Regions from separate parts of the Peribacillus sp. NPDC058002 genome, predicted to be linked through region 1. Evidence: riboswitches for the same ligand, from Rfam matches in the RefSeq annotation. Region 1 holds a riboswitch; each other region holds the start of a gene.
What was found. Region 1 has a riboswitch for glycine ahead of ACFVSH_RS09140 (amidohydrolase). Riboswitches for the same ligand answer to the same signal wherever they lie in the genome.
Positions count from the first base shown of each region.

Region 2: another riboswitch for glycine. It lies ahead of ACFVSH_RS00725 (amino acid permease); the one in region 1 lies ahead of ACFVSH_RS09140 (amidohydrolase).
Region 3: another riboswitch for glycine. It lies ahead of gcvT (glycine cleavage system aminomethyltransferase GcvT); the one in region 1 lies ahead of ACFVSH_RS09140 (amidohydrolase).
Region 4: another riboswitch for glycine. It lies ahead of glyA (serine hydroxymethyltransferase); the one in region 1 lies ahead of ACFVSH_RS09140 (amidohydrolase).

Region 1 is NZ_JBHVQU010000034.1:4,057-12,121, reverse strand. It holds gene murC (UDP-N-acetylmuramate--L-alanine ligase) at 1-1,135, opposite strand, end outside; gene ACFVSH_RS09145 (DNA translocase FtsK) at 1,422-4,262, opposite strand; gene ACFVSH_RS09140 (amidohydrolase) at 4,694-5,881, opposite strand; glycine riboswitch at 6,106-6,209, opposite strand; gene ACFVSH_RS09135 (DUF1444 domain-containing protein) at 6,366-7,172, opposite strand; gene ACFVSH_RS09130 (thioredoxin family protein) at 7,223-7,534, opposite strand; gene ACFVSH_RS09125 (hypothetical protein) at 7,645-8,065, opposite strand, start outside.
Region 2 is NZ_JBHVQU010000002.1:9,018-17,082, forward strand. It holds gene ACFVSH_RS00720 (amino acid permease) at 1-786, opposite strand, end outside; glycine riboswitch at 1,293-1,371, shown strand; gene ACFVSH_RS00725 (amino acid permease) at 1,578-2,921, shown strand; gene ACFVSH_RS00730 (DUF3311 domain-containing protein) at 3,210-3,410, shown strand; gene ACFVSH_RS00735 (sodium:solute symporter family protein) at 3,407-4,885, shown strand; gene argH (argininosuccinate lyase) at 5,499-7,013, opposite strand; gene ACFVSH_RS00745 (ABC transporter permease) at 7,030-8,065, opposite strand, start outside.
Region 3 is NZ_JBHVQU010000026.1:1,235-9,299, forward strand. It holds gene ACFVSH_RS07635 (rhodanese-like domain-containing protein) at 75-458, shown strand; gene gcvPB (aminomethyl-transferring glycine dehydrogenase subunit GcvPB) at 620-2,077, opposite strand; gene gcvPA (aminomethyl-transferring glycine dehydrogenase subunit GcvPA) at 2,070-3,416, opposite strand; gene gcvT (glycine cleavage system aminomethyltransferase GcvT) at 3,434-4,540, opposite strand; glycine riboswitch at 4,682-4,765, opposite strand; glycine riboswitch at 4,769-4,856, opposite strand; gene ACFVSH_RS07655 (DEAD/DEAH box helicase) at 5,230-6,918, shown strand; gene ACFVSH_RS07660 (YqhG family protein) at 6,896-7,696, shown strand; gene ACFVSH_RS07665 (YqzE family protein) at 7,743-7,928, opposite strand; gene comGG (competence type IV pilus minor pilin ComGG) at 8,045-8,065, opposite strand, start outside.
Region 4 is NZ_JBHVQU010000082.1:4,132-12,196, reverse strand. It holds gene ACFVSH_RS15085 (amino acid permease) at 152-1,531, shown strand; glycine riboswitch at 1,793-1,896, shown strand; gene glyA (serine hydroxymethyltransferase) at 2,066-3,316, shown strand; gene ACFVSH_RS15075 (L-serine ammonia-lyase, iron-sulfur-dependent, subunit alpha) at 3,309-3,506, shown strand; gene gcvT (glycine cleavage system aminomethyltransferase GcvT) at 3,526-4,635, shown strand; gene gcvH (glycine cleavage system protein GcvH) at 4,788-5,183, shown strand; gene gcvPA (aminomethyl-transferring glycine dehydrogenase subunit GcvPA) at 5,185-6,537, shown strand; gene gcvPB (aminomethyl-transferring glycine dehydrogenase subunit GcvPB) at 6,530-8,014, shown strand.

The DNA of each region.
Region 1 (8,065 bases):
CTTGATGTTCACGAGCAGATCCAAAAATTTCACATAAGTATACTTTGTCGGCCAAATTCAAGCTGTCGGCGAATTCATCCAGGAATGCCTGCGTTCTCGAGAAAGTATGTGGCTGGAATACTGCAACAACTTCACGCTCTGGATATTTCTGACGAGCCGAGTCGACAGTTGCAGAGATCTCGGTCGGATGGTGTGCATAATCATCAATGATGATCTGACTTCCGATTTCCTTTTCGGAGAACCGGCGTTTAACTCCGCCAAAAGTCCGCAAATGGGCTTTCACAGCTTCCGTATCCAAGTTTTCATATTTACAAAGTGCAATGACACCAAGTGCATTCAATACATTATGCTTTCCAAAAGTAGGAATAGTGAATGTATCATAGTAATTGTTCCTTACATGCACATCAAACGTCGTGCCATCCGGAGTGACGGAAACATTTTTCGCTTGAAAATCATTTCCTTCTGCAAATCCGTAAAAAATAACCGGTACTTTCGCCTGAATATGTGGTAAATGCTCATCATCCCCGCACGCAATGATGCCTTTGTTGACTTGAAGGGCCATCGTTTGGAAAGCCTCGAACACGTCTTCGACATTGGCGTAATAATCAGGATGATCAAAATCGATATTCGTCATTATTGCATAATCCGGATAATAGGAAAGGAAATGACGGCGATATTCACATGCTTCGAATACGAAGTAATCAGAATTCACGATTCCTTTACCCGTTCCATCCCCAATTAAGAAGGATGTCGGTTTAGCGCCCCCCATTACATGGGCAAGCAAGCCGGTCGTCGATGTTTTACCATGCGCTCCCGTAACGGCCACGCTAATGAAATTTTTCATGAAATCACCTAGGAAGCGGTGATAACGGATAATCGGCAAATCAAGTTCTTTTGCCTTCACGATTTCCGGATGACTATCCGGAAACGCATTTCCTGCAATGATTGTCATTCCAGGTTGAATATTTTCCTCGTTAAAAGGAAGGATTTTAATCCCGGCTTTTTCTAATGCCAATTGTGTAAAAAATTCTTTTTCGTAATCGGAACCCTGCACTTCAATATTCATATCATGCAGTATTTGTGCAAGAGCACTCATACCCGATCCTTTAATTCCCACAAAATGGTAAGCAGTCATAAAGCGAACCTCCACCAATCGTCTACCTGTATGACAGTATATGACGTCATCTTTTATTTGTTTTTTCCATTACGAGACTTGTTAGTAACGCAATTTCTTAATAGGTTTTTCAAGCTCTTATTTTTAATCATTCATCAACAAAAAACTATTATATCACTTTTTTATTCATTCATCCATGTCAGGCAGATGCCAATTTATCAAATCATTGGTTTTTCCCTCAATTTAGGTGATAAAAAAGGGTTTTCACCCTTTCACATTATATTCAATTTCCTTTTATTAGGTTCTCTTAATTAACATGTAAAAATTCCAGTTCTTCTTCCGTAATCAATACATCCCTGGGCCTTGAGCCCCTGGATTCGGAAACGACACCCCGTTGCTCCATCATTTCTATTAGACGCGCTGCACGGTTATAGCCGACACGGAAGCGCCTTTGGACACTCGATGCAGATGCAGCCTGCTGGCTCACGACAAATTCACATGCCTCGAAAAACAGTTCATCCGCTTCTTCCATGACCTCGGCCCTGTTCAGCAAGTCTTCCTGTTCAAACAGGTACTTCGGCTGCTGTTCAAGTTTTACGTGGTTGACGACTTGATCGATTTCTTCATCACTCACAAAAGTCCCTTGCAGGCGCACCGTTTTCGATGAGCCGTTTTCGGCGAATAACATATCTCCTCTTCCCAATAATTTTTCTGCACCGCCGCTATCGATGATTGTACGGGAGTCGACTTGTGAAGAAACTGAAAAAGCGATCCTTGTCGGGATATTTGCCTTGATCAATCCCGTTATGACATCGACTGAAGGTCTTTGAGTGGCTACAATCAAATGAATGCCGCAGGCACGGGCCTTTTGCGCAATCCGGCAAATCGCTTCCTCTACATCAGCCGGGGACATCATCATTAGATCCGCAAGCTCATCGATGATCACCAGGATATAAGGCAGCTTGCTTGAATATTGACCGGCTTTTTCCGCTTGGTCATTAAAGCGGGTGATATCACGCACACCAGCATGTACAAACAATTCATAACGCCGTTCCATCTCTTCTACAGCCCATTTCAACGCAGCCGTAGCGGCTTTTACATCGGTTATGACTGGACTGACCAAATGCGGGATCCGGTTATAAGGGGCGAGCTCGACCATTTTCGGATCAATCAAGAGTAATTTCAACTCCTGCGGCGTCGCTTTATACAGCAAGCTGACCAGCATCGTGTTGATACAGACACTTTTCCCCGATCCCGTTTGCCCGGCTATCAATCCATGCGGCATCTTTCTCAAATCCGTGATGATCGGCTGACCTGATATATCGAGTCCTAAAGCGACAGCAAGCGGTGATTCATGCTCTTGAAACTCAGTACTTTCCAAAACCTCACGCAAAAATACCGGTTTGCTTTTCCTGTTCGGAATCTCGATGCCTATTGTATGTTTACCGGGAATGGGCGCTTCCATCCGCATATCCTGAGCAGCAAGGCTTAATTTAATGTCATCCATCAGGTTCGTCACCTTATTCACCTTCACTCCCGGTTCCGGATGCACCTCGAAACGAGTTACTGCCGGTCCTTGAGTGACATTGACGACCTTTGCACGGACATTGAAATTTTTCAATGTCTCATCAAGTAATAAAGTCTGTTCCTCGAGCCACTCATCATCATGCACAGCATAAGTGGGAGGTGTCAGCAATTCGATATTCGGAAACACATAATATGGATTATCCTCCGCTTCCACGGAGCCATAAACTGCCGGGGTATCGCCCTGGCCACTTTCTGCTGCCGCCTCTGTATAAAGTGCTTCTTGATACCCATTTCCAGAAAGGGATTCCTGCTCCAAGAGCGGCCTAGAGACCGAACCGGAACCCATATTGGATTCAACTGTATTTTCAGGCTCGGCGACGGTTTCCGAACCAGCCTTCGTGTCCAAAAAGGTTGGTTTAATGATCGGAGTCCCCTCTTTCGGCATAACTCTGCCCTCCTCCTGTTTCCGTTCAGGAATGGCGGATGGTGTCGCTTGTCCTGCCTCCATTTCAGCAGCATCATTCATTGGTAGCTTATCAGGTGAAGCTACTGCCCTATCCGAATTAAGGCTTTTTTTTTCCGGCATCATCTTATCCATGAAGCTGTTTTTTTCCCGGTCTTGCTTAAGCATCATCACATTGAATGGGATATGTTTTTTCGGACGTTTTGGCTGCCCCTCAGGTGTTGCCTCTGATGAATCTTCAGGCAGTGTCCCTTGACTGACGGATGGTTGATTTGATTGTGCAGCAACCTCCTCCGGAACCGATATAGCTTCAGGCGGTGTGTCGTCGGCCTGTTCGATGATGGATACAGCGACTTCGCGTCCAAAATCGACCTGGTCCTGTTCAATAGCCTCTTTTTCCACCGCAGGCTCAATTATGTCAGGCTCGCTTACTGCTTCTTCGGGCAGTGACTCTATGGAATTCCTGCGAAAGAAAGCGGGTATCTCCGAATCTCCCCTTTTTTCTTCCGCATTTCCCGGTATAAGAACGGATGGCTCTATCGTCATTTCCTCATGTGACACTTCTTTTGGAATTTCAGGGATCGATACCGGAATCTCGATATCGGCTCTTTCTTTTTTTAGGATGGGCATTTTGCTTTCTAATTCATATTCGACAATTTCTTCAGGTGGGACTATTTTTTTTTCCGGACGACGGAACCCATAAATGGGTGAAGGGATTTCCGTTGGGCGGAATGGAGTATTTGACGGGACTATTTTTGAGGTTTCCTCCCGGTCGAAGCTTCTCCGTTTTGGTTCACTATCCCTTACAGGCCTTTTCGTTGTTTCTTTGGTCACATTTTTCCCCTGTTTGGGTTCATTTTCTTCCCTGTTCCTTTCCCTAGGCTTTCTTTTATTCTGCTCCCGGTCTGGAATGAGCGGAAACTTGAACTGTCCTTTTGGATATTGAAACAGGATTTTCGTATCCGGGTCTGGCGTCTGGGACATTTTTTCCACTTTTTGATTATAATCTTTTATTTCTTCTTTCTTTGACTTCGAAAGCTTTGAAAAATCCATTTTCTTTAATGTCTCTTCATCAAGCGGCTCATCTATAATAATTTCTTCGATTTCAATAATTTCCTCTGCTTGGAACCATTTTTTCATCTTATTTAGCCATTTCAAAACTATCACTCTTTCTACATCTGTAGTTATGTAACTAATTCTACCAGTTATTTTAAAAATATCGAGAAAATTTAAGCTGAATTGGGATTGGCATCTATATTTTTTATCGCATTCCTGCTAACTTAACGTAGTTCGCAGAACTCCTACCCTATTAAACCCCTTCTGGAATGAGTTTAAACCTATCAATTGCGAATTAACATTAGCCCCTAGTCTACTATTTAAATAAAACACCGCTGTTAAATCGCGTTTACAAAGAGATTAAGTTTTCATGCAGCCTTGGAAGCAGACTGGCCAATTCATTGCAACATCCTTCATGAAACCGCCGGCGGCATTCAAATACATGCCGCAACCCATAAAACACCGTTCGTTAATACCGAACGGTGTTTTGTGGGTTTCTGCGTTTTTTTTTTGCAAACAAAGATCAAAGAAGACTATTTCCATTCATAAAAACTGCATACAACCTGCGCCACTGATTTGGAGGCGATCAAAAGGGCCTCTTCATCAATATCGAATTTAGGATGGTGATTGAAATAGGCCTTCTCCACCCCTTTCGGTTTACAGCCAATGTAAAAGAAGCAGCCAGGAATCTTTTCTGCATAATACGAAAAATCTTCCGAACCTGAGAAAACCGGAAATTCCACAACATTCTTAATATCTTTGTCATTCATGCTTTCCAGGCTATTTTTCACGAATCCAGTCAGTTCAGGGTCATTATATAACGGAGGATAATCGGGCACATATGTAAGCTCGCACTGAACATCAAATTCCGTTTCTATCCCTTTAACGATCCGGTGGATTTCCTTATCGATCAGCTGCTGGGTCTCTGCCGTCATATAACGGACATCCCCTTCAATTTCTATACGATCTTTAATGACATTAAAGCTTCCCTTTCCATCGAAGGAGCCGATTGTGACTACGCCCATATCAAAAGGGTTCAAGCGGCGGCTGATTACGGTTTGTACGGCTGTCACGAAATGGGCGCCTGCCACAATGGTATCATTAGCCATATGCGGGGAGGAACCATGGCCGCCTACACCCTTTATGGCTAATTTGAAATAGGTCCGTCCAGCCATCGAATAGCCGCTGCGATACCCGACGACCCCTGCTGGATGCGAAGGGAATAAATGGATTCCGAAGACAGCGTCCAGTTCATCCAAAACCCCTGATTCCATGATGCTCTTCGCTCCACCAGGAGGTGTTTCTTCTGCATGTTGATGAATTATTTTGATCGTACCTGATAGGGAATCCTTCAGCTCAATGATGCAGTCTGCCAGTACCAATAAATAAGCGGTATGCCCATCGTGTCCGCAGGCATGCATGACACCTTCATTTTTTGAACGGAACGGAACCTCCGCTTCTTCTGTAATCGGCAGTGCATCGAAATCGGCACGGAGACCTATCGTTTTCCCTGGTTTCCCGCCTTCGATCGTCACGATGATCCCTAATCCATTTCCTGCATTCGTTTGAATCGATACATCTTTCCCGTTATAAAAATCAATGATATATTTTGCCGTTTTCTCTTCTTTGAAGGATAGCTCCGGATTCTCGTGTAAATGACGGCGGATTTGAACCATTTCCTCTTTACGGGCTTCCAGCATGTTCATTAATTTGCTTTTCACATTCACGATTATTCTCCCCCATTATTTTAAGTTGATTGGCATATTAGTAAGTTCCGTGTTCGCTGCAAACCTTTTGTATGCATAAAGCCAATTAAAAAAGGACAGAGAAGGGTTGCGCAAACCTGCCGCTCCCTTCTCTGTCTTTTCACCTGAGAATTCAACTCCATTTTGGTCGTGGAGATTTCCCAGTTGGCGGCACACTTCCTGCGCGCTGTCCAGAGTTGCGTCCAGCTGCGGTTCCATTTACCTGAGAGATTTGCTCCAAGCGATATTTTCGGAACTTGCTCCCTCGGCGGCTCAATGCTTTGCACTCTCCCACAACGTTCATACGCTCGTTCTATCGTTTTATTCTGTATTTTCAAAATATTACAATTTAATTATCACCGATAAAAAAATAAATATCAACTCTAAGAGTCATAAACTCTATTAAACTTTAAAAGGACCGATGTCAGATGCTGACACGGTCCTTTTAAAGTTTAATATATCATTGTTCACGCTTTTTGTTTTTACCCATAATGAAGATGGGCTCCAACTCATTTTCTTCGTAAAGAAATGATAGAGCCGTTATCGGAACATGCCCGCTGGCAAAGAAGCTCATCGCCATTTGAGCAAGAATATCATAGCCCGTATCATTCTTCACATCGGCAATGATGATGACATCCTGATGGGGAATGGCAACAGCCATGGTTCCCTCGACCTTGTCCTTCATTTCCCGAAGCCATGATTCATTCAGGATCCTGCTGGCATCATACCCATCATTCGTGTTCAAAAAATAAAATGCATTACCTGCAACGATATCCGACTTCATTTCAGTGGAGAGGGAACGGGCATTGAAAAGGGCAATTTCACGGATCCTGTCACCCTGCCAATTTTCCCGTTGAATCATCTTTTCATCTATAAGACGGTAGGTTTTCCCTAAATCAAGGGCATAAAAAATCCGGGTTTCAGCCGTATGCTCATCGAATAAAAATGGATTTCCTGCTTCCGATTCCATTGGAAAGGAGGTCGAGCGGATGACTGGGAAAATGAATTTCTCCTTGCCTTCCATGCTGTGTTCTCCCCCCATCACATTCAGGGCCTCTTCCACGTAATAGATAATTTCATCGATGGCCTTTTCCTGTACGTTTTCATAGTTAGCAAGTACAGGAGGCAACTCGATGGTGATCCCCTTCCCGGTCTTCACATTTTCCACCCGTAACGTATCTTGCTTGCTATCGAATTTGAATGTGCGATTTTCATCTTTTAAACGTTCTTTCAGGATATTTTTCAGCTTCGTGCTGTCCATTTTCATGACTGACCCTCCTCTTCATTGAAAAATCCCCAGCGAGAAGGGGAAATTAATTATAGTGATTGAATGAATTCCTCAATTTGTTCTTGCGTTTTGCGATCCTTGCTCACGAATCTGCCTAGCTCTACACCATTATCATACGCGATGAAACTTGGTATGCCGAATACATCATTCGCCGCACACACATCGATGAATTCATCACGGTCCACATGAATGAATGTAAAGTCAGGAAATTTCGTTTCAATCTCCGGCATGATCGGTTCGATTACACGGCAATCCCCGCACCATGTCGCTGAAAAAAGAAAGATATGTTTGCCTTCATTTTTCAATGCATCATATTGCTCAACGGTTTGTAAATTTTCCATTTGAATATTCCTCCTGCTCTAAATGACACCATAGTTTTTATAATCCCATCATACCAGACTCTCCAGAAATCAACCATTAATACGGATCGGTTGAACGGCCGTGATAAAGCTTATTTCTGGGGCACGGATGAAACGATTTCCATCATTTGTTTTGCATCGGTTTTTAATTGGTCTTTATCCGTTTCGGTTGTCAGCTTCACCCCGCCGATCCCCACTGCAAGCTCATACTTTTCTTTCGGTATCTCTTTGACCGAAATAAAGCCGAATTTATCATCGGTTTGGAAAGAATGTTGCATTACATTTTGATCATCTTGTTCTTTTATCGCCAAATATAACACGGAGCTGTCTTCTTTTTCATTTGGATTGACAAATAATATATAAATCTTATCATCTTTTTGTAAAATCAAATTATTATCATGTTCTTCCACTACTTTAAAATCCTTTGGCAGATAAACCTGAATTAGCCCCGCCCCTTGATTGGGCTGTTTTTCATCGTCACGAAAAGCCACTTCAGCAGCCTTCATTGCCTTT
Region 2 (8,065 bases), on a different contig from region 1:
CAGTTGATCCCAAGGGAAGACGGTCACGATGACGAATATGGCACCAATGTAGAAAATTAAAATGCGCCATATGATTGATTGGATCGCTTTTGTTACGGTCTTGGTTGGATCTTTCGCTTCTCCGGCTGTGATGCCGATAAGCTCAACGCCTTGATAGGCAGCCACGACAAGGGAAAGCGCGAAGAAGAATCCTTTCCAGCCTCCCGTAAAGAAGCCGCCATTTGCCCAAAGATTCGATAATCCAATAGCATCCCCGCCATTCCCTATTCCAAAGAAGATAAGGCCAAGGCCAGCAATGATCATCAATATAATCGTTATGATTTTTATAAGTGCAAACCAAAATTCAAATTCCCCGAAGGATTTTACCGAAATAAGGTTTGCCGCCCCCAAGATGATCATGGCGACCACACCTGGTATCCAAGCAGGTAACTCCGGGAACCAATATTGCATATACAACCCAACTGCGATGATTTCGGACATTCCGACGATTACCCATTGAAACCAATTGCTCCAAGCAGTCATATAACCTGCCAAGGGATGTATATAGCTGCTCGCAAAGGTTGCAAAAGAACCTGTAGTCGGTTCTAAATATAGCATCTCACCCATGGAACGCATGATGAAAAATATAAAAATACCTGCGATTGCATAAGCAAGCATTACAGAGGGCCCGGTCCATTTGATCGTGCTCGCAGATCCCATGAATAACCCGACCCCGATGGTTCCGCCCAAGGCTATCATTTGAATATGTCTTGATTCCAGCCCTCTCTTTAATTCCTTGTTCGACATGATTAACTCCCCCAGATGCAATATCGGTAATGCTTTTCCATCCTTGCCACGAACGACTCTCTTTTAATTAGAATTGCTTTATCGTAATCAATATTACATAACACTTCAATTATGTTTTCTTATCTTATAATAGTAAATATTCTGTAAAAATACAATTGTATTTTTGAAATAAACAGTTACCAATAATATCTTGTCGATTTTTCTAATCTTAAAATATCATTTTAAAAAAATGATGTTCAGTATTTTATAATAGTGTTCGTTCAAAAAGAGTGGAAAACTATCATTTCTGCTTAAACCTTAAGTTAAATACAGACCACTATTAAACTGCGGATAATGCCTGTTTCATTTCAAAAAAATTTGTTGACCAATCGAAAAATAGATGATAGAATTCCAATATTATTTTATAAGCATAATGAATGATCCAACAGTGGAAGATTAACACTGACAGACATTTATTCACAACCGCATACAAGCAAGCGATGAATGCTATGGATGACACTATAGCAGGAGCAGCTTCTGGAGAGACTGTACAAGATGCAGCGCCGAAGGATTCACAATCTCAGGCAAAAGGACAGAAGAGTAACGAATGATAGAATTGTTATTCTGAACCCTTTAAGAGATTGGTATTATCCAATCTCTTTTTTTATTGTCCAATTTGTGATTGGACTTAAAACTACACTCTTGAAAACCATGGAATAGGCAAGCAGGGCAAAAAATCACGCCCATCTCTCCAAGACCATGCAGGTTGAAATCATTCACTAACAAGACTATAAAAAACGGGGGCGCAAGAATTGGCTAAACAGGAATTAAAAAGAGATTTAAAAAATCGACATGTACAACTGATTGCAATAGGAGGAACCATTGGCACCGGTTTATTTTTAGGATCCGGAAAAGCCATACAATTGGCTGGACCTTCCATTATATTCTCCTATCTGATAATAGGAATTGCTTTGTTTTTTGTGATGAGGGCGCTGGGCGAATTGCTATTATCCAATGCAGGTTATGCATCATTCACTGAATTTGCAACCGAATATGTCGGTCCATGGGCTGGATTCGTGACAGGTTGGACATATTGGTTCTGTTGGATCATGACCGCAATGGCCGATATCATAGCTGTCGGTGTCTATATACAATATTGGTTCGATATCCCTCAATGGATTCCGGCCCTAATATGCCTAGTCATTCTGTTAGGGTTGAACCTATTGACCGTTAAGTTATTCGGCGAATTGGAATTCTGGTTTGCCATCATTAAAGTAGTCACGATCATTGCCTTGATCATCGTAGGAATCATTCTTTTGATCATCGGCTTCAATACCAATACCGGAACGGTTTCCGTAACGAACCTATGGAATCATGGGGGCATGTTCCCCAATGGCATTTCCGGATTCCTATTATCTTTACAGTTAGTCGTCTTCTCATTTGTCGGTGTCGAATTGGTCGGGGTTTCCGCAGCGGAAACGGCGAACCCGAGAAAGAACATTCCCTCTGCCATCAATAAAATCCCTGTCCGGATTTTACTTTTCTATGTGGGTGCCCTATTCGTCATTCTCTGTGTCAACCCATGGACACAACTTGATGCCACGAGCAGCCCATTTGTAGAGGTCTTTGCGTTAATCGGCATTCCTGTCGCTGCAGGAATCATCAACTTCGTCGTGTTGACATCCGCTGCTTCTGCATGCAACAGCGGTTTATTTTCAACAAGCCGGATACTCTATACGTTAAGCAGGAATGGCGAAGCCCCTGCTAAACTGGAAAAATTAAATAAACAGGCTGTTCCAAGCAATGCCTTATTAACATCCACCATCGTTGTATCAATAGGGGCATTATTGAGCAAGCTGATACCGGAACAGGCGTTTACCGTGGTGACGACCATCAGTGCCATCTGTTTCATTTGGGTATGGAGCATCATCTTGATCTCCCATATCAAATATTCGAAAACAAGGCCTGATCTAAGAGCTCAATCGACTTTCAAGGCTCCTTTTACACCCTTTGTCAATTACGCTATTTTAGGATTATTCCTATTCATCCTTATTGTTATGCTATTCGCTGAAGCTACACGACTATCACTGCTTTTGACCCCGATCTGGTTCATACTCTTGGTGATACTATATAACTATCGGAAAAAAAATAGCTAAAGGAAATAAAGTCTTGAATTCAATTCGAATTCAAGGCTTTCTCCATCTAAGAAACATATCAAGATTAGGCAGTTGGCGCTTTTTTGCTAAAATATATCACCCAACTCCATTAAATTTTATATCAAAATAGTGTAAGCTATTATATATCATCGGACCTTTTTAAAAGAAGGTAAATCCGTCTTGCATGAATTTTCCTTCCCGGTTTGGTTCACCAAAGCCATCAGTGGCATTGAAGAATAAACCCCATTGATGGACGTTTCACTTATTTAAAACGGAGGGGTTTGTTTAATGAAGATTATATATATCCTTACTCTAGTTCCTTTTATAGGCATACTAGGATTTCTACCTTTTGTTAATAAAATAGAACCATACGTATTAGGGATGCCTTTCAATATGTTCTGGATGGCTATGTGGGTTGTCCTTACCTCTGCCATATTGGGCATCATGTATAAGCTGGATCCCAGGAATCGGGAAGGTGACCCGAAATGAATATTGCTCTCTTAATCATTTTAGCATTTTTACTTCTATCGATATTTTTAGGGATACGCTCTTCAAAAGGAAAAGATATGGACTTGGAACAATGGACGGTGGGCGGACGTGGTTTTGGTGCGATTTTCGTCTTTCTGCTGATGGCCGGTGAAATCTATACGACCTTCTCCTTCCTTGGCGGCAGCGGCTGGGCATATGGCAAGGGCGCACCCGCTCTATATGTTCTAATTTACATTACTTTGTCTTACGTATTATCCTATTGGCTCCTTCCGGAAATATGGAAATATGCCAAAGAAAATAAACTGATGTCTCAATCCGATTTCTTTGTGAGCAAATATAAGAGTCCCAGTTTAGGAATTTTGGCTGCACTTGTCGGTGTGGTGTCGATGATTCCAGTGATCGTCGTGCAGCTGAAAGGATTGGGAATCATTGTCTCAGAGGCATCTTATGGTGCCATCTCAATGCCCGAGGCAGTTTGGATGGGGGCGATCAGCCTTACCATTTATGTGATGATCTCCGGAATACACGGTTCTGTTTGGACAGCGGTCATTAAAGATATCATGATGGTCGCCATAATAGGATTTTTGGGGATTTATCTGCCGATCCATTACTTTGGCGGATTTCAGCCGATGTTTGAAGCGATTGATGCGGCCAAACCTGGTTTTCTAAAGTTCCCTGACCAGGGACTTAGCGTATCATGGTTTATCTCCACGGTAATATTGCTCGTATTCGGTTTCTATATGTGGCCGCAAGTTTTCAGCGCTGTCTTTTCAGCACGCAGCGGCAAGGTATTTCGAAAGAATGCCATCATCAGTCCTTTATATACGCTCATGCTGTTATTCGTCTTTTTCGTTGGGTTTACAGCTATATTGAAAGTGCCCGGACTTGTTGGGGCAGATGCAGACCTCTCATTGCTGCGCCTTTCGATCGAGACCTTTGATCCATGGTTTATAGGCATAATCGGCGGAGCTGGATTGTTGACCGCGTTGGTGCCGGGATCCATGCTTTTGATGAGCGTCGCTACACTGCTCGCGAAAAACGTCTATAAGGAATTTGCACCTGCAGTGTCCGATCGCCACGTTGTACGATTGGCAAAGTTCCTTGTTCCAGTCATTGCCCTTATAGCCGTCTACTTCACCTTAAACGGCGGCGAAACGATGTCAGCATTAATTCTAATGGGCTACAGTCTCATTACACAGCTATTCCCGTCCCTGCTCTTTAGTCTGAAGAAGAATAATCCCATCAATAAATATGGCGCAATCGCCGGCATTATCACCGGATTATTCATCGTAATCTGCATTACACTCAGTTCTTCAACTATAGGAACCTTGTTTCCATCCTTGCCGCAAGCCGCAAAAGATTTGAATGTGGGAATCATCGCCTTGGCGGTCAATTTCATTGTGATGATCACGGTAAGTCTTGCTTTCAGAAAGCACGCGGTTCAGTTGGAACCTAAATCCATTAACGATATATGAAACAAATTTGAAACTGTTTTTTTGGATAGATAAACATTGAGGCTCAGTCAAAAGACTGAGCCTTCCTTATTATCGACATCCAAAGTCATAATGTCCTTTTTCTTAAGAGTGATTATAGAAAGTTAATAGCAGCCAAAAGACAAAGTCCCATAATAAACTACTAATCTTTTTTGTTTATAAACAAATTCCCTATTTTAGCTAATAAATACAACGAAAAAATAATCATCAAGGTTCGGGATACTACCAGACCATCAATAGCTAAATCATATCCTTTAGGTATTAATAATTTAGGGTTAAAGCATAAAGTAATCGATATTACGAAGGTTATTAAAACTAGGATAAACCCGAACTGAGATCTATTTGACATTAGCATTCCACCTTATATTGTGTATTTTACAAAAAGCAGCATATCTGAAGGAAATAATATACATCCATTGTTACTAGGGATATCTCAGTTGCAATAAAAAATCCAAAATAAATAGTCACCCTATAAAGAATGACTATTTATCATAAAATATGAGCTTTCGCAGTGAAGTGCATCGTATTGCGTCCAAGCCAACAAAAAATACTCTTTTTAAGAGGTTCGGGCTTTTACTCGTGGATTTCATGCCTGTTAAAACTCACTTCCTTCTTTCCCGTACCTTCCGTAATCCATTAAAGCCTTCCTGCCGTCATTCATTGCTTCAACGATTCCCTTATATTCGTGCAACTGTTGCTCCAGTTTTTGTTTTCTTTTTACGATCATCCTCGTTACCTCTTTCGGGCTGGGCCCGCCTTGAATGCTTCTAATTTCCACAAAGTATTCGGGAGAGATGATCTTTTTCCATTCGTCTTCAGTTAAATTCACTGCAACGAATTCATTGATGATCTTATTGATGTCTTGTGTGTCCCAATCATAAAGCTCCTTCCCTTCACCTATCGACCGTTTTGCAATATGACTGGCTATGGAATGAGCTTTTCTAAAGGATATCTCGTAATCTCTTGATAAGGTATCCGCTAATTCAGTAACCGTTATACTGGATTTTGCGGCCATTTTCTTTGTATGTTCTCCATTTACTTGCAAAGTCGATATGACGGCATACATGAGTTTCATGACACGTCCTGCATTCGAAAATGCTCGATATAAATGCGGCTGTAAATCATCTTCCGTATCGACGATATCACCAAATGGTGTATTGTGGATCATATTCATTGCAGCGAGTGCATCACCATATGCACTGCTAGCAATCGAACGGGAATGTTCAATGGAAACCGGATTTCTTTTTTGCGGCATGATGCTGCTCACTTGAACATAAGGATCCGCAACATGAAATGTACCAAACTCCCTTGTCACATGCTGCAGGAAATCTTGAATCCATCTCCCTGTATCGACCATGCACGTCATGATGGCCGTTGCGGTTTCCAATAAATAATCCGCCCCTCCTATCGAGTCATAGGAATTCTCTATCACCGAATCAAATCCAAGCAGTTCGGCAGTACGGTTCCTGCTAATCGGAAAACCGGTGGTCGTTAACGCGGCAGCGCCCAAAGGCGATTGGTTAACCGTTTCATAGGCTGCCCATAACCGGCCAATATCCCTTTGAAGCACATCATAAATGGCTAAAAAGTAATGTCCTATCGTAGTCGGCTGAGCCGGTTGGGTATGCGTGTAACCAGTTATATAGGTTTCTGTATGTTTTTCAGCCTGCACCAGGAATGCCTCACTCAAATGATTTGCATAGCCAATCAATTGGAGCATATGGCCTCTCAAAACAAGCCGGTACATCGCGACTCCCATATCATTACGACTGCGGCCGATATGAATCTTCCCTGCAAGTTCATGACCGATTTCCTCACCTATCTTTGCCTCCATCATGAAAAATAAGTCTTCGAATTGGGGCTGATAGGTCAACTGCTCGAGATCTGTTTGGGCCACTTTCCGAATCCCGTCAAGCATGGTTTCCGCCTCTTCTTCTTTAATGATCTTTTGTTCCGAAAGCATGATGACATGTGCCCGATGAATATCGAACATTGCATGAAATAAGTAATCTCTTTGATCATTAAAAACAGGCATCAGAAGCTCTCTAGCATAGGTTTTTCCGGGAAAGACACTACCTTCATTTTTGATAAAATCTTCAATCCTGCTCATCTTTAAACCTCCAAATTTATAAAGCTTTTTCCGCTTTGATTCCAAAAAACTTGTTCGAGATAAAGAGAACGATTACAATCAGCGTGATTTGAATCATCCCATAGGCAGCTGCCTGCCCCATATTGAACATTCGAAGCTGATTCATGATTTCAATGGATATGGGCCTGTTTGAAATAGTGTACAACAGGACCGAGGTCGGGAATTCCCCCACAGATTCGATAAATGCCAATAATGTCCCTGATAAAACGCCAGGCATAATAATCGGAAAAATGACCTTTCTGAAGGTATAAAACCACTTTGCCCCCAAATTTCTGGCCGCTTCTTCAATCGAATCATCAAGCTGCTCCAGAACGGCGTTAGTCGAGCGGACAACGAGTGGAATATGTCTGACGAAATAGGCAAGAGGCAAAATCCAAAATGTTCCTACCAATATTTGACCGAAAGAAAAAACGCTAGGTTCATTGAATGCGAATATCAAGTTCATCCCTATGACCGTTGCAGGCAACGCCCAAGGAATCATGACCAGAATATCGACAAAGCTTTTCCCGACGAATTTCCTTTTGACAAGCACATAGGACGCTATGACCCCAAACACCAGATTTGCCAACGTTGCCATAACCGCCATCAGTAAGCTATTTCGTAACGGTTTGAAGATATTAGGATCTTCAAACAAAAGCCTGTAATTTTCCACATTAAATACTGTTGGATACGTTTGAAATGTCCAGGTTCCATCCGGCACAAGTGAAAGCAAAAGAATCGTAAAGTGCGGTAATAGCAAAATAATTACGCCAATGATGCCCGTTACGACCATCACCCATTTCATAATCGGGCTCTTCACTTCGCTCCTGTGTGCCCCAATCCCTTTCGAAGCCATGCGATAATCTTTCCTATTCTGATACCAACGCATGAATAATAGAAATGAAATCGAAACGATGGATAGAATGACGGATTGAGTAGCGGCAATTTCCATATCACCATTTATTTTTGAAAAATAAATTTGCAGGCTCAACACCCTGTATCCGCCAGCCAATAAAAACGGGGCACTGAATGAA
Region 3 (8,065 bases), on a different contig from region 1:
TTTTGATTATTGGGTAAAGCAATTATATAATAAGGATTGTCTGTATTCGTTAAGGTAGAAGGGAGTTTTTATGTTTGGAAATATTATATACACTGCTCATCATCTTGGGAGTGGTTATTGCGTATTCACTTTTTAATTGGTACCGCCAGCGTAAAATCGTTAAAACATTAACACAGGACGAATTTATCGCTAACTACAGAAAAGTGCAGCTAATCGATGTGCGGGAACCGAATGATTTCGATAATGGTCATATCTTAGGCGCAAGAAACATCCCTATGACTCAAATGAAAACCCGCTTGGTCGAAATTAGGCCGGACAAGCCTGTATATTTGTACGCTCAGAGCGAAATCATCAGCGGAAGAGCTGCAGCCATGCTATACAAAAAGGGCTACAGGGAACTTTTTCACCTAAAGGGCGGTTTCAAGATGTGGACCGGGAAAATCAAAGCAAAGAAATAAGACCCATATCCGCATGGGCTCTTTTAAATTAAAAAGACTTCTTGTGCATCACACGGGCTTTAGGGAATGAAAGTTAACTGTTGAACTTTAATGAACTCTTACATAAACATGAAAAAATCCCCGCCGGCAGGCAGGGATTTTTTTTCGTGCAAGCTATCAGTCTATGCTTGATAACGCAGAACAGGTTTTCTTGCAGCAAGAGTTTCGTCAAGCCGCTTTATAACGGTTGTATGCGGAGCTTCCTGAACGATTTCCGGGGTTTCTTCCGCTTCCTTGGCAATCTGGATCATCGCATCGATGAACGCATCCAGCGTTTCTTTCGACTCGGTTTCAGTCGGTTCTATCATCATTCCTTCTTCTACGTTCAACGGGAAGTAAATGGTCGGAGGATGATAACCGAAATCCAGCAATCTTTTGGCTATATCGAGAGTCCTTACCCCTAATTTCTTTTGACGGCGTCCGCTTAATACGAATTCATGCTTACAATGACGATTATATGGTAAGTCAAAAAATGGTTCCAACCTACGCATCATATAATTGGCATTGATGACCGCATTCTCGGTGACGGCTTTAAGACCATCAGGCCCCATTGACCGAATATACGTATATGCCCTCACGTTTATCCCAAAATTACCATAATAAGGTTTTACCCTGCCGATGGATTGCGGACGATCATAATCAAGAACGAATTGTTCACCTTTTTTGACCACAAGCGGTTTAGGCAAGTAAGGAATCAAGTCCGACTTCACCCCTACAGGACCAGAACCCGGGCCGCCCCCGCCATGCGGGCCTGTGAATGTTTTATGGAGATTTAAGTGAACCACATCAAAGCCCATATCACCCGGTCGTGCTTTTGATAGAACTGCATTCAGGTTGGCTCCATCATAATAAAGCTTCCCACCTGCGTCATGGACAAGTTGGGCCATTTCCAAAATATTTTCTTCAAACAATCCCAATGTATTGGGGTTCGTCAGCATCAAGGCCGCGGTATCCGGTCCGACAACACGCTTTAAATCCTCAAGGTCGACTAACCCATTTTCATCCGACTTCACTGTAATCGTTTCAAGCCCGGCAACAGTTGCAGAGGCAGGATTCGTACCGTGTGCAGAATCAGGTACAATCACTTTAGTCCGTTCTGTATCGCCATTCGCTTCGTGAAAAGCGCGAATCATCATCAATCCAGTCCATTCACCGTGAGCACCTGCTGCAGGCTGTAATGTCACTTGGTCCATCCCGGTGATTTCCGTTAAGTGTTCCTGCAAATCAAATAATAGTCCCAATGCTCCCTGAACAGTAGCCGGATCCTGATATGGATGGATATGGGCAAAACCGTTGAAGCGCGCCACATTTTCATTTATTTTCGGATTATATTTCATCGTGCATGAACCCAGCGGATAAAAACCCGAATCCACCCCATGATTCCGCTTGGAAAGTGCTGTATAATGACGCATGATATCAAGTTCGGACACCTCAGGAAGTTCTGCCTCTTCTTCACGGATGTAGTCGGCAGGAAGGATTTCTTCGAGCGAAATAGTTGCAACATCCATTTCTGGCAGACTGTATCCGATTCGACCGGAAGTACTGATTTCAAAAATGAGTGATTGATCTTGATTATTCATGTTGATCCCCCAATTCCTGCGCAAGTGCATCAATTTCTTCTTTAGTTCTAAGTTCAGTTACCGCGACCAGCATATGATCTTTCAGCTCAGGATAAACCGTCCCTAAATCGAAGCCGCCGATCATCCCTTTTTCAAAAAGGTTTTTATTGATTTCTGAAAACGAAGCAGGCAGTTTAATGACAAATTCATTAAATGAAGGACCGTCGAATATCACTTCCACCCCTTTTGCCATAATTGTTTTTTTCGCATAATGCGCTTTTTGAATATTTTGCACAGCCATTTCTTTGACACCCTTTTTCCCAAGCGCGGTCATTGCGACAGAAGCTGCCAAGGCATTCAAAGCTTGATTGGAACAAATGTTGGATGTGGCTTTGTCACGGCGGATGTGCTGTTCACGAGCTTGAAGGGTCAGTACAAACCCCCTTTTACCATTTTCATCCACCGTTTGACCGACGAGTCGGCCCGGAACTTTCCGAACAAGTTTATTAGTAACGGCAAAATAGCCACAATGAGGTCCCCCAAATGCCGCTGGAATGCCGAATGGCTGGGCATCCCCCGTTACGATATCTGCACCGAGTGCTCCAGGGGATGTCAAAGCTCCCAATGCAAGCGGGTTACTGGAAACGATAAACATGGACTTGACACCATGAATGATTTCCTCCATTTCTTTCAATGGCTCGATGCGGCCAAAAAAGTTCGGATATTGCACGATCACTCCTGCAATGTCATCATTCGCCAATTCGCTTAAAGCAGCTAAATCCGTCACACCGTCTTTATAAGGAATTTCGACCACTTCCACCCGTTGCCCTTTCGCATATGTCTTCACAACTTCCCTTGATTCAGGATGAACGGTTCCTGAAATGAGAATCTTCTTGCGCCGCGTCTGGCCTGAAGCAAGCATGGCTGCTTCGGCTAGCGCCGTCCCGCCATCATACATGGAGGAGTTAGCTACATCCATTCCCGTCAATTCGCATATCATCGTTTGATATTCGAAGATCGCCTGAAGCTCGCCCTGTGAAATTTCTGGCTGATACGGTGTATAAGCCGTATAAAACTCAGAACGGGATAAAACATGATCGACGATGACCGGTGCGTAATGATCATAGACACCCGCACCAAGGAAGGAAGCATAGTTTTTAAGGTCCGCATTCTTGGCAGCTAGCCTTGATAATTCTTTCATTAATGCAGGTTCCGATTTAGCAGGCTTAATATCGTATTCTCCTTGAAAGCGAACGCTTTCAGGGATATCATTGAAAAGTTCTTGAGCAGAAGATACCCCTATAACTTCCAGCATTTCTTGTTTATCTTGCTCTGTCATGGGTAAATAACGATGTTTCATCTAATGACCATTCCCCTCTATTTACGTGGTTTTTTATAAAAAGGTGTTTGTATGATAACGGCTTTCAAACGCTTGGAACGGATTTCCACTTCGACTTCCGCATCCAGTACCGAAAATTCCTTATCGATAAGTACCAATCCCACGTTTTTCTTCAATGTGGGTGATTGGGTACCGGTCGTGACCTCACCAATGACTTTATCACCGCTGTAGATCTTATACCCATGACGCGGAATGCCACGGTCAATCATTTCAATTCCCACAAGCTTGCGGGGAGCTCCATTCTCCTTTTGCTCAGCAAGAACGGCTTTCCCGAAAAAGTCCACTTCCTTATCCACTTTCACTGCAAAACCAATACCGGCTTCTATCGGGGTGATGTCCGCTGAAAGCTCCTGCCCATACAGCGGCAGCTTCGCTTCAAAACGCAGGGTATCACGAGCACCTAAACCAATCGGCTGAACCCCCTCTTCCTTTCCGGCTTCCATAATCGCCTTCCAAAGGGCAGGACCATTTTCACTGTCACTATATATCTCAAAACCATCTTCACCAGTGTATCCAGTACGGGATACCAACGTGGAGATACCGTTAATCAGGACATTTTCCTTGAACTTGAAAAATCCAATTTCACTTAAGTCAGTATTTCCCGATAGTTTTTGTAATATCTTTTCTGCAGATGGTCCTTGAAGTGCCAGCTGTGTATAGTCACTCGATACATTCGTAATTTGGACATCTTCCGTTAAATTAGCTTGAAGCCAATTGAAATCTTTTTCTGTATTCGCTGCATTGACCACGAGCAGATAGTCGTCCTCTGCCCTTTTATACACGATAAGATCATCAACCGTGCCTCCGTTTTCATAACACATGGCGGTATATTGGGCACCGCCCTGCTGCAGCTTTGATATATCATTAGTCAGCATCTTCTGTAAAAAGGAAAGGCTTCCAGGACCCTTAACATCGACTTCCCCCATATGGGAAACATCGAATAACCCCGCTTTTGTACGTACGGCTTCATGTTCGTCCTTAATACCCGAAAATTGGACAGGAAGTTCCCAGCCGCCAAAATCGATCGTTTTACCTCCGTATTCACGATAAACCTCAAATAGTGGTGTTCTTTTTAAATTGGTCAAAAAATGACCCCCTTCAGATTTTTTTTAAAAATTGATTGGCTTCATTATCAAAAGCTTCTTGTCATTTCGCATCAGGTATATCCTGATTCATGATGTGAAAAAAGCACAAAAAAGGACAGAGAAAGCCCATTTGAGCTTTTTCTCTGTCCTGAAACCTGAAAGTTTACCTATGTAATAGGTTTTCCCCTTTGGTGGCCGTCCCAAAACGGGCGGCGCTCTCCAGAGTTGCGTCCAATAAGAGTTCTTTTGCCTGAGAGATTCACTGCTAAGTTTGCTCCTTCGGCGCTACATCCGTAGTCTCTCCCCTTATCTTCACCCGCATATGAATGGTTCGCCAATGAAAGGAAGCGAAATAGCCCCAAGCATCGGTAAAACCTTTGAGCATCATGGAATGCATTCTCTGCCAATTCTCCTAAAACTTCAGAAACCGTTTGAGTGTCTCCTTCAGTAATCTTGGATAAATTAAGAGCCTATAGCCCATACTAAGAAAACGCGAACTGCAAAATAGATGTACAAAGATTCTTTGTAGCGTTTGGAAATTGAATTTTCTAAATATACTTATATCCTACCCTAAGAAACTTATCTCTGCAATATCTTTTGAAGAGAAATATTTTTCTTACTTCACATACGAAATGTTCGGGTTTTGACCCTTTATTAAGGAAATTATGATTTAAGAGGGAGTTATTTCTATGAAAATCAATATATCCTTCAATTCTGAATGGAATGACGAGCTTCTGCAAAAAATGGAAAATGACGGTCCATGGGGAAATTGGGATCTTTATAAGTTGGCGGTTCAAATGGAGGAAAATCTTATCATCCCTGATTTTGAAGGTTTACAGGCGCCCAAGCACCTTCCGCAGTTAACCCCGCTTCCCCATCAATTGGAAGCAGCGAAGCAAGTGGTGGAAAAGATGAATGGAAAGGCCATTTTAGCTGATGAGGTGGGGCTCGGAAAAACAATTGAAGCAGGCTTGATCCTAAAAGAGTATATGATTAGGGGCCTTGTAAAAAAAGTATTGATCCTTGTTCCAGCCTCCCTTGTCACACAATGGGCTTTTGAATTGAATACCAAGTTTCATATACCTGCAGTTGTTCAGAGAAAAAGTTATGTTTGGGAATCCTGTGATGTAGTCATTTCATCCATCGATACAGCTAAACGCGCTCCACATCGAGATATCATTTTCACTCAGGAATATGACTTCATCATTATTGATGAGGCTCATAAACTTAAAAATAATAAGACGAAGAACTATGAATTCGTCCAAAATCTGAAAAAGAAATTTTGTTTACTCCTGACAGCCACTCCGATTCAAAATAAAGTCGAGGAGATTTTTCACCTCGTTTCGTTATTGAAACCGGGCCACTTGGGAAATGCTTCGCTCTTTTCGGAAAAGTATAAAGGGAAAGGCCGCAACATCATTGAAGATGAACACCTAAAGGAACTGGTCAATACTGTCATGATTCGAAACCGGCGGGCCGATACTGGCATTGAATGGACAAAACGGCATGTGGAAACCATCACCATTGAATTTTCTCCAACGGAACAGGCATTGTATGATGCTGTTTCCAAATTCAAGCCTATTTCGGATGGATCAAAAGGAAGCGCCTTTTCGGCTCTCACCCTCCAAAGGGAAGCATGCAGCAGCAGAGAGGCGGTCTTTTATACTTTAAAGAATATGAAAGAAAAATATGATCAGCCTTCCCCTGACTTTTTGGCAAAGCTTGATGATTTATTTTCTAAGGTGAATGAAACAGTTCAAAACTCCAAGGCTGAAAAAGCTTTGGAACTGATCAAGAAAATTGATGACAAAGTGATTATCTTTACCGAATACCGGGCGACTCAGCTATATCTCCAATGGTACCTTCAGCAGAATGGAATTTCTTCGGTTCCTTTCCGAGGCGGTTTTAAGCGCGGAAAGAAAGACTGGATGAGAGAATTATTCCAAAAGAATATACAGGTATTAATTGCAACAGAAGCTGGCGGGGAAGGGATAAACCTTCAGTTTTGCCATCACTTGATTAATTTTGACCTGCCATGGAACCCCATGAGGCTCGAACAGAGAATTGGACGGATTCACCGCCTTGGTCAGGAAGAAGATGTAATGATTTATAACTTTGCCACGAAAAATACAGTAGAAGAACATATTCTGAAGTTACTATACGAAAAAATAAATTTATTTGAAAAAGTAATTGGAGAATTGGATGATATTCTAACCAAACTGGATATTAACAATATTGAAGAATATTTAATCGATGTGGTCGGCGAGTCCAAAACAGAGGGCGAAATGAAGATCAAGATGGATAATTTTTCATCATTAATCCAATTCGCCCAATCCATGAAGGAAGGTGAGGTTCATGCAGCAACGGGAAATTCATGATTTTTTAAAAACTTACTTTAAGGCCAACGATTGTGAAATACTGGATAATGCGCCGGCCCACCTTACAGTCCAATTGACGATTGAAATGGATAAAGAATTGATGAATAGACCCTTTTATTGGCATTATCTAGAAAAAACAGGTGGCGTTCCGAACCCAGCACAGATGACTTTCATTACCGATCCCGAACAGGCTCCAGCCGATTTAAAGGGAGAAATGATTCATTTTGGCTCCCCACGCCTACATCAGATTATTCAATCAACCAAAAAGCTGGCAGGGTATACTAGACTTTTTGAGGATGCTCCTCCACCAAAGGGCGGCGGAAATAATCCTTTGTTTCCTTGGCTGACCCTGAATGTGAAAATATCCTATCAATGTGACCGTAAAAAAGATACTTTCATGTCGATCGGATTGAATTTAATCTCGGGTGAAATCATGGAAGGGTTTCACCATCGGGTTTTACCTGTAAAGGTCACCCCAAAAATACCGGATTACTCCTTTACGCTTTCACCTTTAATCATGCCCAAGAGTGGATTGGCAAGACTGGATACATACATCAGGACCAGTTTCGAGGATGATGACCATTCCTGGGCGGAGGAAGCAATGCTGCGCTGGCAGAATGATTTGAATTTATTGGAGCATTTTTACAAGGATATGGACGAAAAAAGTGAGAGTTATTATACCGAGAAAGAAGCACTAAAAGCCCAATATGAACCCAACATCAGAATATCCATCATAAACGGAGGATTATTTTACCTGTCAGATAGGGCATTGGGATAAGTATAGAACGAAAAGAAACAGATGTCCTAAGTTCGGGACATCTGTTTCATTTTTTGATATTTTTCCTTACGAACATCGACAAAGCAAAAGGGACAATGCCAAACCAATGGGACATACCATGATTTTTATCCTCTTTTCTGTGACGGCGCTTTTCTTTTCGTTCTTTTTTCGTCAGATTAAAATACTCGACAAGCTGCTGCGTCAGATATTTTATATAAGCGTTTGTAGACATTTAAAATCATCACCCTATGCAAAGTATGCCCGGTTTACGCTCCTTTTATTCCTTCGCTTGTACCCTGAACACGTGAACCTGTCGCGTTCCATTTAAAAAAAGTTTTGATTTTCGTATTACACAGCCTGCTTTTCCAA
Region 4 (8,065 bases), on a different contig from region 1:
ATAAAAATCTATATCCAGTACCTATTAAGGAAAGCGCTTACATTAGTGGGGTCAGTCTCCCAGTACGCTAAGTATTTAACTCATTGAAGGACTGACCCTTTATAAAGAAAAAAATCCAAGTAGCCTATAAAAGTAGAAAGTGGGGAATCGTATGCAGGAACAAAAGTTGGATAGAGGGTTAAAAAACAGGCACGTACAACTCATAGCTATTGGTGGTGCAATCGGAACGGGATTATTTCTTGGAGCGGGTAAATCTATTCATTTAGCTGGGCCATCAATTTTATTTGCTTACTTGATTACAGGCGTCATTTGTTTTTTAATCATGCGCGCTCTTGGAGAACTACTCTTATCTAATTTGAACTATCATTCTTTTGTTGACTTTGTAAAAGACTATTTAGGTAATATGGCGGCATTTGTTACTGGCTGGACCTACTGGTTTTGCTGGATTTCAATCGCAATGGCCGACTTAACAGCAGTTGGTCTTTATACCCAGTATTGGTTTCCTTCCGTACCACAGTGGATGCCAGGTTTAATTGCGCTTGTCATTTTGCTATTTATGAATCTAGCCACCGTAAAACTTTTTGGCGAAATGGAATTCTGGTTCGCATTAATTAAAGTTATCGCTATTCTAGCACTAATTGGTATCGGTATTTTCATGATTATTAAAGGCTTTTCCACAGATTCAGGCGCAGCCAGTTTCACAAATCTATGGAGACACGAAGGTATGTTCCCAAATGGAATAAATGGCTTTATCCTCTCATTCCAGATGGTAGTGTTTGCGTTTGTTGGTATTGAACTTGTAGGACTTACAGCGGGTGAAACAGAAGATCCAGAGAAAGTTATCCCAAAAGCAATCAATAATATTCCTATCCGGATTATAATTTTCTACATTGGCGCACTTATTGTCATTATGAGTGTCTATCCGTGGAACGCAATCATCCCATCGGAAAGCCCATTCGTCCAAGTATTTGTGGCAGTTGGTATCGCTGCAGCTGCCGGTATCGTCAATTTTGTCGTCCTAACATCGGCCGCTTCGGCATGTAACAGCGCAATCTTCAGTACAAGCCGGATGGTATACTCACTTGCCAAAGATAAAAATGCACCTGTGCCATTTGCAAAACTTAATGCCCGTAAAGTACCTTCCAATGCATTGGCCTTTTCAACTGTCGTCATTCTAACTTCCGTTGTTTTGAACTATTTAATGCCCGAAGGAGTATTTACGTTAATTACAAGTATTTCTACAGTATGTTTCATCTTTATTTGGGGAATTACTGTCATCAGTCATTTGAAATACCGCAAAACAAGGCCAGATCTAGCGAAAATGAACAAATTTAAATTACCACTTTATCCAATTTCTAATTACTTGATCCTTGCTTTCCTAGCGTTCGTACTTGTTGTGCTTGCACTTGCGGAAGATACTCGTGTTGCCTTGTTCGTAACTCCTGTTTGGTTTCTTTTGCTGATTGCGATTTATAAGATGCGAAAAACGAAGGTAGATCAGACGAATCAGAGGAAGGTAGTGGGAAATTAAGTGGCAGTCTGCCCGCTTTAATAAGCAACCATTAAGATATATGAATGCTTATATTTTGATGAGAAAGGGATTATTTTAGAATAGTGTTGTTAACGCTTTCAAAATTGCTTGACATAATTAATCACAACTACTATTCTAAATGTACCAAATTGAATAAGCGAATGACAGTTGTGGGAGAGTGCAATGCGACACAAGCCACCGAAGGAGCAAGTTCCAAAAAGACCCTTGGAACAAATCTCTCAGGTAGATGGAACCACAACTGGACGCACCTCTGGAGAGCGCGTATAAACAAGGACGCCACCAAAGGGGAAAGGTTCTATTTAAAATGGAGCTAAACTCTCAGGTAAAAGGACAGAGAAGGGTAGAGAACGCTACGTTACCCTTTTCTGTCCTTTTTTGCGTGCAAAAAAGGTAGTAAATCATACTGTTTTTAACAGTCTTCATAGAAAAGTAGATGTAGCGGGAAAGAGATTTTAGTGTCTCGAACCGTATTAAAATTCAGAATAATCAAAAAATGATTAGGGGGAAAATGAAATGAGTTTAAAACAAAATGATTTAACCATTTTTGAAGCGATTGAGAAGGAAGGACAACGTCAACATCAAACCCTGGAATTGATTGCATCAGAAAACTTCGTTAGCCCAGATGTATTAGAGGCAATGGGAAGCGTGATGACAAATAAATATGCAGAAGGTTATCCAGGAAAGCGCTATTATGGTGGATGTGAATTTGTCGATGTGGCAGAACAAGCAGCTATTGAGCGCTTAACGAAACTTTTTGGTGCAAAATATGCAAATGTTCAGCCTCACTCAGGTGCACAAGCCAATTTCGCAGTTTTTTTCGCACTGCTGCAGCCTGGTGATAAAGTGATGGGGATGAACCTTTCACATGGTGGCCATTTAACTCATGGAAGTCCAGTCAGCGTTTCAGGAAAATGGTTTGAAGTTGTGTCCTACGGAGTTAAAGAAGATACTCAATTAATTGATTATGATGAGTTGGAAGCTATGGCAAAGAAAGAAAAACCTAAATTGATTATTGCAGGGACAAGTGCCTATCCAAGAACGATTAATTTTGCAAGATTTAAAGAAATTGCCGATCAAGTTGGTGCAAAACTTATGGTGGATATGGCTCATATAGCAGGGCTGGTAGCAACTGGTCTTCACCCGTCCCCAATCCCATATGCAGATGTTGTGACAAGTACTACTCATAAAACATTGAGAGGACCTCGCGGGGGGATCATTTTAACGAACGATGAAGAAATTATCAAAGCGATTAATAAATCCGTGTTCCCAGGAATTCAAGGCGGCCCACTCATGCACATCATTGCAGCAAAAGCGGTTGCTTTCAACGAGGCTTTACAACCAAGCTTTAAGGATTATGCGAAACAAGTCATTGAAAATGCTGCAACACTTGGCGAAACATTAAAAAATGAAGGTGCAGCCCTTGTTTCTGGTGGAACAGATAATCATATTGTCCTTTTAGATTTGCGTCCGTGGAATTTAACAGGAAAAGAAGCAGAGAAATTATTAGAAGAAGCGGGCATTACTGTTAATAAAAATACGATTCCATATGATCCAGAAAAGCCATTTGTTACGAGCGGTATCCGAATGGGAACAGCAGCTTTAACGACTCGAGGCATGAAGAAAGAAGAAATGGTGAAAATTGGTGAAGTGATTGCAACTGTTCTAAAGAGTAAAGGAAATAAAGACGTTCTTGAGAAAGCAAGAGAAACAACCAAAGGGATTTGTGATGTTTATCCGTTATTTCAACAGCCAATAACTGTGTAAGAAAAGGGTAGCTTCGATTGCATTTTCAGCGGCTGACATGTCTCTAGCTGGAATTGAAAGCCGCATTCCTTGTGATGCCATGTATAAGGTAGGAAATGATATGCCATGGACCCTTCGAGAAACGTCATTTGGAGGCCTGGCGATGAAAGAAACCGGCAAACGGATGAAAGAACATTTATTTTGCAAATAATCATAATTGGGGGTAGATCATGGGTACTGAAACAGCATTAAAGCAAACACCGCTTTTTGAAGTATATAAAAAGTACGGGGCAAAAGTTATTGATTTTGGTGGCTGGGCTCTGCCAGTTCAATTTACAAGCATATTAGAAGAGCATGAAGCTGTTCGAACAGAAGCAGGACTTTTTGATGTTTCTCATATGGGAGAAGTGCTTGTGGAAGGGAAAGATGCCGAGAGTTATATTAACTACCTTGTTACAAACGATGTGACAAAGCTTAGCATCAATCAAGCACAGTATACCGCAATGTGTTATCCAGACGGTGGAACGGTCGATGATTTATTAGTTTATAAATTAGGGAATGAAAAATATTTACTTGTCATTAATGCAGCAAACATTGAGAAAGATTACGAATGGATGAAGCAGCGTGTAAAAGGAGAGATGGCGCTCCAAAATATTTCGGAAGACATCGCTCAGCTTGCCATCCAAGGACCAAAGGCAGAAAGCATTCTGCAAAAGTTAACGGAAATAGATTTATCAGAAATTGGTTCTTTTAAATTCGCCCAGCATGTCAACATCTCTGGGATTACCGACGTACTTGTATCCCGTACAGGGTACACAGGAGAAAATGGATTTGAACTTTATTTATCTGCAGACAAAGCGGTAGTACTTTGGGGAAAAATCTTAGAAGCAGGAGCCACGAGTGGATTAAAACCATGCGGACTAGGTGCACGGGACACGCTTCGTCTTGAAGCACGGCTTGCACTCTATGGCCAAGAACTGAGTAAAGACATCAGCCCGCTTGAAGCAGGAATCGGCTTTGTCGTAAAGACGAATAAAGAAAGTGACTTTATCGGAAAATCTGTTCTTACAGAACAGAAAGAAGCTGGATTAAAACGAAAATTAGTAGGAATTGAAGTAACAGGCAGAGGGATTCCGCGTCATGGCTACAAGGTAATTTCTAAAGGTGGAGAGGAAATAGGTATTGTTACATCCGGAACACAATCACCATCTTTGAAGAAAAGCTTAGGTCTTGCCTTGATATCAGCCGACCAAGCTGACGTGGGGGCGCCGATAAAAGTGGAAATCCGAAATAAACTGATTGAAGCCGTTATTGTTGATACACCATTCTACAAAAGATAAGTGGAAATATTTTAATAGAGTTATCGTGTAGTTTTCTTAAGTTGATTTCCGTTACCTTGCATGCAGCCCGAAATCGACGACCTGCTATGAGTAAATCACCTAAATTATATTCGGAATTATATGAATAGTGAAAAAGAAAAGGGGAAAATACAATGACAAAAGTGATATCAAGTTTACGATATAGCAAAGAACATGAGTGGGTACAACAATTAGAAGGAAATCGAGTACGTATTGGGATCTCTGATTATGCACAAAAGGCATTGGGGGATATCGTCTTTGTTGAAAATCCGGCGATTGATGATGAAGTAACTGTCAATGAATCGATGGGAACGATTGAGTCAGTTAAAGCCGTTTCCGAACTTTACTCACCTGTTTCAGGTACGGTAGTTACTGTAAACGAAGAGTTAGAAGGTTCTCCAGAGACGATTAATGAGCACCCATTTGATGCAGGGTGGTTAGTCGAAGTAGAAATGTCCAATCCAAAAGAGTTAGATTCACTTCTAAACGAAGATGAATATCAAGCATTTACTAATGAAGGAGTGGAATAATATGACAGCCACTTATAGATACCTCCCTGATACGAAACAGGACCAAGAAGAAATGCTAAAATTTTTAGATATTTCTTCTATAGATAAGTTATTTGAAGATATTCCAGCTGAAATTAGCCTGCAGGATGAGCTAAACATTCCAGAGGCGGTTCCTGAACCGCTTCTTTTGAAAAAAATGAATCAGCTTGCTACAAAAAACAAAAATGCGAATCATTACCCAACTTTCCTAGGTGCGGGTACATATGATCACTATATTCCAAGTGTGGTAAATCATATGATTTCACGTTCCGAATTTTACACAGCTTATACCCCCTACCAACCGGAAATCAGTCAAGGTGAATTACAAGCGATTTTTGAATTTCAAACGATGGTTTGTGAGTTGACAGGAATGGATGTGGCTAACTCTTCCATGTACGATGGGTTTACATCGCTTGCAGAAGCTGCATCACTTGCCGTTGCATCTACAAGACGTTCAAAAGTGCTTGTATCCAAAGCGGTACATCCTGAATCCCGTGCTATTTTACATACAGTAGCTGGAGGTCCGGGATACACAGCTGAGGAGGTAAATCTTGTTGATGAGGTTACAGATTTAGGTAAGCTGCAAGAACAAATTGATAAGGACACTGCTGCCGTAATTGTTCAATATCCAAATTTCTTCGGTTCGATAGAGGATTTACAAGCAATAAAGCAAATTGCGGAAGAAAAAGGTGCCCTTTTAATCGTAAGCGCCAATCCTCTTGCACTAGCACTCTTACAAGCTCCTGGGAAACTTGGGGCAGATATTGTGATCGGTGATATGCAGCCATTAGGAATCCCGATGTCCTTTGGCGGTCCGCACTGCGGCTATTTTGCGGTAAATAAAAAACTCATGCGCAAAATCCCAGGACGAATTGTAGGCCAAACAGCAGATGAAAAAGGACAGCGTGGATTTGTGTTAACACTTCAAGCACGTGAACAGCATATACGCCGTGATAAAGCCTCATCCAATATTTGTTCCAACCAGGCATTAAATGCTCTTGCCTCCTCTATTTGTATGACATCACTTGGAAAGCAAGGGATTCGTCAAATGGCACAGCTAAACATTGAGAAAGCTGATTACATGGCGAAAACTTTAGAACGGAAGGGCTTTACCATAATCAATGAAGCACCATTCTTCAATGAGTTTGTTGTCGGGCTTCCTCGACCGGTAAAGGAAGTCAATGCAAAACTTCTTAAGGCGGGTATTATCGGTGGATTTGATTTAGAAAGTGATTACGGCTTTGGAAATCAAATGCTGCTTGCTGTGACTGAGCAGCGAACAAAAGAAGAAATTGACCAATTTGTTGATGCTTTGGAGGCGATTGTGAATGGTTGAATATAATGAGTTAATTTTTGAAATAAGTCGTCCAGGACGTGTAGGTTCAAGTATTCCGAATAGTGACGTTGACTATGTTGATTTAAATGACAAATTTCCAAAGCATTTAATTCGTGACGAACCGGCGGAGCTCCCAGAAGTATCAGAGTTGCAGCTTGTCCGCCATTACACAGCGCTTTCTAATAAAAACCATGGGATCGATAATGGATTCTATCCACTGGGTTCTTGTACGATGAAGTACAATCCGAAAATAAATGAAGATGTGGCACGTCTGGAAGGCTTTAGCCGCATTCATCCATATCAGCCCGTTGAAACCGTACAGGGTGCATTAGAAGTTTTATATGAATTGCAAGAAGAGCTAGCTGTCATTACAGGAATGGATGCTGTAACTTTACAGCCATCTGCAGGGGCTCAAGGGGAATGGACAGGTTTAATGATGGTTAAGGCGTATCATGCTCAAAAAGGTGAAACCAGAACGAAAGTACTTGTTCCAGACTCCGCGCACGGTACAAATCCTGCAAGTGCAAGTGTTGCTGGTTTTCAAACGATCACGATCCCATCCGATAAAAATGGATTAGTTGACCTAGCAGAATTAAAGAAACATGTGGGACCTGATACAGCTGCGCTAATGTTGACGAATCCGAATACCCTTGGACTTTTTGAAAAAGAAATTGTGGAAATCGCAAAGGTTGTCCATGAAGCAGGGGGCCTATTATATTATGACGGAGCGAATGCCAATGCCATTTTAGGTAAAACAACACCAGGTCAAATGGGCTTTGACATCGTGCACTTAAATCTTCACAAAACATTTACGACGCCTCATGGAGGTGGCGGTCCAGGGGCAGGCCCTGTCGGTGTGAAAGAGAAACTTACTCCTTACTTGCCAGTGCCGCGCATAGAAAAAGAAGGTGATAAATATGTGCTGAACGCTAATTATCCGCACTCTATCGGAAGGGTAAAAGGGTATTATGGAAACTTCGGAATTCTTTTGCGGGCGTATACTTATATTCGCACGATGGGGCCTGAAGGGCTGCGCCAAGTATCTGAAAGTGCCGTGCTTCATGCGAATTACCTTCGCAAAAGATTAGAGCCATATTTTGAAGCGCCATATTTACAAATTTGCAAGCATGAATTTGTCCTATCCGGATCTAGGCAGAAAAAGCTGGGTGTAAGAACGCTTGATATGGCAAAACGTCTGCTAGATTTCGGCTACCATCCGCCGACCATCTATTTCCCGTTAAATGTTGAGGAATGTTTGATGATTGAACCGACAGAAACAGAGTCGAAGGAAACACTCGATGCTTTTGCGGATGTAATGATTCAAATTGCCAAAGAAGTGGAAGAAAACCCAGGGGTTGTTTTAGACGCACCACATACTACGGTCATCGGGCGATTGGATGAGGTCCAAGCAGCTAGACAACCGATCTTGCGTTATTCCAAAGAGGAAGTAGTAGAGGAAGAAACGGTAAAGTCATAAATTAATAATTGAACATGAACCACCAGGGATGAAAATAAAGAGAAGAATCTC